2 regions of the Veillonella orientalis genome follow, and region 2 is predicted to be linked to the other one. Evidence: riboswitches for the same ligand, from Rfam matches in the RefSeq annotation. Region 2 holds a riboswitch; the other holds the start of a gene.
What was found. Region 2 has a riboswitch for cobalamin ahead of VEIS1202513_RS09170 (methylmalonyl-CoA mutase family protein). Riboswitches for the same ligand answer to the same signal wherever they lie in the genome.

Region 1 (3,211 bases), 260 kb from region 2:
TGACACCCATAAACAAGGATAACTGTGTACCATAAATGATGCGAGACAATACATCACGACCAAGCTTATCTGTACCAAACCAATGTTGACTACTTGGCGCTTGTAATGCTTGACTCAGATTTGAGCTAAAAGCATCACCCGGAGCAAGCCATGGTGCAAAAATAGCAATGAGTACAACAATAATCATCAATGTACTGTAGAAAGAGAACAGTTTATGTTTTTGAATAAATTCTGCCATTATGCTCTCTCCCTTTTTAATCTAGGGTCTAACAAGATATATGACGCATCAACTAATGCATTAATACACATATATGCTAAGGCAACCCACAACACAAAACCTTCGATCAATGGATAGTCGCGCATGGTAATAGCGTAAACTGCCATGTTCCCTAAGCCAGGCCAAGAGAATACCATTTCAATAACTGCAACACCGCCTAATAACCAACCGATAACAACGCCCAGTATAGTGATAAGTGGTAATACTGCATTAGGCAAAATATGACCGAATAAAATTTTCATCTCACTCACACCACGAGCACGTGCGCCGATAACATAATCCTTTTGCATTTCTTCAAGAATAACGAGACGAACTTGGCGCATGTACTTGGACCCGACTACAACAGCTAATGTAACGGCTGGTAGAATTACACCGATAGGAGTTACACGAGAAGATGCAATAGGAACAAGTCCTAATTTAAGGCCAAAGATATAAATCAGTACAAGGCCTAACCAGAATGATGGCATAGACACGCCTACAAAGGAAGCAACGCGCAACAGATAGTCGATCCATTTGTTTCGATTTAAGGCGCTTATAATCCCTGCCGGCAATGCATAGAGCAATGTAAATACTAATGCTGTACCTGCTAGCATAACTGTCCCTGGCAAAGCCTCCAACATACGATCTACAACAGGCTTTTTAGCAGAGTAACTCATGCCCAAATCACCTTGTGCAGCATTTACAACCCAATTAGCATATTGTACTAAGAACGGTTTATCTAAGCCGAGTTGCGCACGCGTTTCATCAATTAGCTCTTGAGATACAATTGTATCTGCCGTTTCTAGTAACATCGTTACTGGATCGCCTGGTGCTAAATAAGTGAGACAAAATGTTAAAAAAGTAATGCCAAACAGTGTAACAATGAATTGACCTAGCTGTTTAGCAAAGCGTTTGCCCATAGGCGCCTCCTCCTATACTCTCTAAATACTACAATAATCTAAATGAACAACTAATATACTTATCCTCCCGATATAGCAGAGGTGCATATAGGAAAACGACAAAAAAGGTTAATCCACCTGACTAACCTAAATTAAACACGGTATATACATACCATGCTAACTAGAGCAGGCTTTCTGACTCATGATTCATCGCAACATTTCGGCCTTCCCAGTTTCCCAGTGACCCTATAATGAAACCTTGCTCCTCATTACAGCTATTTGCATAGTATGGGATTTCCACCCATTTTCCTCTTTTACGCTCGGTAATACCGACACTCATTAGTTTATTCATTTTTATCGATTATAAATATACTATATTAATATTATGTTTACAATACATATACCCCTTAGGGGTATCATTATATTTAGTAAAATCAATATAATTTTTATACTAATAAAAATTATCGATTACTGAACAAGTCTCTATTTATGTATAAACCCATACAAATCACTTTATATATATGATTTTTTCCGTATTAACTGTATCCAACTGTATATATATTAATTATTATTATAATGGTAATTTTCTCATGAATTTTTTTTATACATACCGAAAAAACTCTTAATCACTTTAGTAACTATCAATTATTTATAATTAATAAAATCATAATTAATAAGTTTGATTAATATACCAAAAAGAGGCTGTTACTAAGTAACAACCTCTTATAAGACGAGAGTTATTTAATTAATCGATACTTTGTTGTAAGCGGTGCGCTTTGCGTGTAGCCCACGCTTTACGCAAAACATAGATTACAAGACCAATGCTTACTGCCACTGCACTACCTACCATGGCATCAAAGCCACATGCATAGATAGCATATAAGCAATACACAACGCCTGCACCAAATACGTAATTGTAGCGTTTAATACGGCTTTCAGCTACGCCAGCCATACGCATCATTGTAGGTACAGCTAAGATGCACAATACATATGGTACTACGTTAGTTACAACCGCTAAGTTGACCAATACTTCAAATTGCTCACGCAAGGAATCACTTGCAGTGAACAATGTAAGTAATGTTTCAACAGCGAGTAGAATGAATACGCCACGAACAGGAGCATCATTACTATTTACACGAGCGAATACTTTAGGGAAGTAACCATGTTCCGCTGCGCTTTTAAATACGCGAGACAATGTGAATTGCCAGCAAAGCAAAGCGCCAAAGCAAGAAATAACCATTGCAGCCATCACGATGTTTGCAATTGTATCATTGAACATGTATACGAATGTCAAACCGAATGGTGCGTTAGAATTTAATAAGTCGATGTTAGGCACGATACCGGCCATAACGTTTGTGGACAAGATGTAAACCACTGCCACTGCTAATGTACCTGCCACAGTTGCGATAGGTACGTTTTTCTTTGGATTCTCAACAGCATCAGCATTAGCCGCTGCGGACTCAAATCCTAGGAAGCCCCACAAAGTGAGGGAAATGGATTGTTTTACTGCATCGTAAAACGGAAGATCATTTGGGTTCCAAGCCGCCCAATAAATAGACGGGTCAAACCAATACCAGCCGATTGTACCAATTAATAAAACCGGCACAATAGAGCCCCAAATAGTCATGTTGCTGAGTCGACCTGTGAAGCGATTACCACGGAAGTTCAAAATCGCTGCAAACCACAAAAGTACAATTGTTACTTGGCTTGTTTGTGTTGCATTAAGGTCAACACCAAAGAAAGCTGCGCCATAACCTACGGCAGACACCGCGATGGCGATATTAGCAATGATGAGAGATATGCTGTAAGCATAGCTCGCCATAAAATGTCCAGTTTTACCGAAGCGGTGTTCTGCATAACCGCCCATGCCCCCTCTAATCTGAGAGAACATACCCGCTTGAGCAAAAATATACGCTAACAGAAGCGCACCCACAGCTGTTACGAGCCAAGATAAAACTGAAATAGTACCAACTTGAGCCAAATTAGTTGGTAACATAATGATCCCAGCTCCTAGCATATTGGCTGCTACCATTGTGGTTAGCTGGAATACAGACAT
Region 2 (3,211 bases):
ATTTCCAATATGAATACGACCAATATGAATGAATTGGATCAATAAGCAAGCTAGAAGAATAGTGTGATAAATTAATAGGCATATATAAGATATAAAAAGAAAGCTGTATCGAATGAGGATATCATTTGATACAGCTTTTATGTGTTTATAGGTTAGATATAGTTGCTAAAATCTCTTGTGAGATTGCATGCAGATGGCATATGCTCTCTTGTACTTAACTACATTTTTCTAATGGTTGTAATTTGATTTGATAATGAGAACAACACTAAGGCTATCCAGATACAACCAAAGGCGATCATTTGTGGTGTGCCAAAGCTTTCACCAAAGTAGAAGATAGCTAGCAATAAAGCAATAGTTGGAGATACATATTGAAGGAAGCCTAGTAGGTTGAGCGGCAATAGTTGGGCCCCATAGGAGAATAGCACTAATGGAACCGATGTTGTTAGACCGCAGGCTATGAGTAGCATGGACGTATACCAATCTGTGCCGAAATAGGACCACACTGTATTATCGACCATGGTCGTATAGAGTAAGGCTAGTGGTGTTAATAGCCAAGCCTCAAAGGCGATGCTCGTAAAGGGAGAGATGAGCAGCTTTTTTTTAACGACCCCATAGAGACCAAAGGAAACGGCGAGAATCATCGACACTAACGGCAAGGATCCCACTTGATAGGTGAGCAAGGCGATACCGATGGTAGCGATGAGGACGCTTAGCTTTTTCGGTACAGATAGAACCTCTTTAAATAGGATGACACCTAACACTACATTAAAGAGTGGGTTGATGTAATAGCCAAGGCTCGTGTCCATAACTTGGTTGTTGGCGATGGCCCAAATGTAGGTAAACCAATTTACGCTGATGATGACTGATGCTACCAACAGTAGTAATAGTTGTGAGCGCTGTTCTTTTAGTAATTGAAAGTCTTTTTTGAACTGTTTAAAATGTAGGCCAAATACGACGATGGCCATGCAAATGCCTGACCAGATAATGCGCTGCGCCAGTATATTATACGGTGAAACATGGTTTAATAATGCCCAATAGAGAGGGAGTAAGCCCCAGATGATATAGCAACTAAGGGCTGTCATTAGACCTTTTTTACTTGTGTGCTCCATAATGCCTCCTTGTGATTGTATTCATTATATCACGCATTGTGCTTGCATTTGTGCGTAGGCTTAGATTTTATGATGATTTGTACTCGATTTATAACTCGATTTGCAGACAATGAATACGTATATTTGTTAGCGATGAATACGTATATTTGATTGTGATGAGTTTTTATCATTTTAAATATGCATTAGTTATAACCTAAAATTTGATACTTATGATTAACTGTTATGTTCATTGACTTTGTGCATAATCTTACACTATATTGGACTTAGAACAACGAATATAGAGAATAGGTGTCACAAGACTTAATAGAGAAATCGGTACAAGCCGATGCGGTCCCGCCACTGTAAGGACGAGCCTGCTTTCAAAAATGTCACTGGAGAAATCTGGGAAGGCGAAAGCGAGGTGATGAGCCCGAGCCAGGAGAACTGCCTATTTGATAATCACCGTTATGTACCTACGAGCGATAGGAAGGGGATTGGGGTATGCTGGTTTCAGTGTTTTTTGGCGTACCTTTCAATAAGAAACCTTACGTGTCACTTTTGGGTGGCACGTTTTTTGTTGCCCTTGAAAGTGGCTGTTAAACATATATATCAGGCTTCATAGTTAATGAATTGATGGACACATATTTGAGGTTGATGTGATCTAAATATAGGAAAGCTCGTGTGATGTATATGTATAACAATTCGCAGGTACGGTGCGCTGTTTCTCGGTATGGTTTCGAGTTGAAAAGGAGGCACATATATGTCTGACAAAAAGACTTCGAAGGACGCAGAACGCGATCTATTAGCACCTGTATCCTTTGACGAATTTGAGAAACCTACGTATGAACAATGGCAGGCTGAAGTTGAAAAGGCGTTAAAAGGTGGCGACTTCCACAAGAAGATGTTTACTAAAACCTATGAAGGTATTACGTTGCAGCCAATTTATACACCTGCACTGCATGCAGAAGCAATTCCAAAGGGCGTATACCCTGGGGCAGGCGAGTTCCTACGTGGTACTAAGGCAAGTGGTTATATTAAAGACTCTTGGGGTGTATCCCAATATGTAGATGACTCTTTGCCTAAGGATGCCAATCATGCAAGTTTATACGAGATTGTAAAAGGTGGCACCATTCACAACATCCGCCTAGATGAAGCAACACGCCATGATCAAGATGTGCAAGTAGGCGCATCCGTTGGCGTTGGTGGTACATCTGTATCCACTATGGATGACTGCAAACAATTGATTGACCGCTTCAATTTGAAGGAAAATCCTTTGTACATTGAAACAGGTGCTTCTGCAGCCATCTTGCTTGGCATGTTAGCGGCTACGGTGAAAGGCGCTAAAAAACAAACATCTGATTTGAAAGGTCTCGTTGGTGCAGACCCTATCGGTGTTTGGGTGAAAGATGGTGCTTTGCACATTTCCTTAGATACAGCCTTTGATGAAATGGCACATACTGTTGTGTGGGCTAAAGAACAAGCTCCAGAGCTTAAAACAGTACTCGTATCTGGCGATGTATACGCTAATGGCGGCGCTAACGATGTGCAAGAGGTTGCCTATGCATTGGCAACAGCTGTTTGCTACGTGCGTCAATTAGCACAACGGAACATCGATATTCACACCATCGCGAAGAGCATGATGTTCACATTCTCCTTAGGGGCTAATTTCTTTATGGAAATTGCTAAATTGCGTGCCTTGCGCGTACTTTGGGCTCGCATTATGGAAGCTTTCGGTGCTGAAGAAGCGGACCGTGCCGTTCATGTACACGGCAGAACATCGGCTTTCACAAAAACTGTATACGACCCATATGTAAACTTGTTGCGCAATACGACACAAGCATTCTCTGGTGTTGTAGGCGGTTTGAACAGCCTTGAAGTATCTCCGTTTGACCAACCAATTCGCAAAGCGGATGATTTCTCTCGCCGTATTGCCCGCAATATCCAAGTTATGTTGCAAACTGAATTTGAGTTGCGCCAACCTGTGGACCCTGTAGGCGGTTCTTGGTACGTGGAAACATTAGCTGCTGAACTATGCGAAAAAATCTGGTCTGAGTTCCAAACAATCGAGTCTAAAGGTGGCATCATTGCCGCATTGAAAGAAGGCTATCCTCAAACTCAAGTGA

Region 1: linked by a shared signal. The riboswitch ahead of nikB (nickel ABC transporter permease) and the one ahead of VEIS1202513_RS09170 (methylmalonyl-CoA mutase family protein) in region 2 are both predicted to bind cobalamin.

The regions. Positions count from the first base shown of each region.
Region 1 covers NZ_AP022322.1:1,713,468-1,716,678, forward strand. Annotated here, with positions in the region: gene nikC (nickel transporter permease) at 1-238, opposite strand, end outside; gene nikB (nickel ABC transporter permease) at 238-1,176, opposite strand; cobalamin riboswitch at 1,324-1,508, opposite strand; gene potE (putrescine-ornithine antiporter) at 1,901-3,211, opposite strand, start outside.
Region 2 covers NZ_AP022322.1:1,976,865-1,980,075, reverse strand. Annotated here, with positions in the region: gene VEIS1202513_RS09180 (DUF3829 domain-containing protein) at 1-45, shown strand, start outside; gene rarD (EamA family transporter RarD) at 219-1,109, opposite strand; cobalamin riboswitch at 1,379-1,554, shown strand; gene VEIS1202513_RS09170 (methylmalonyl-CoA mutase family protein) at 1,849-3,211, shown strand, end outside.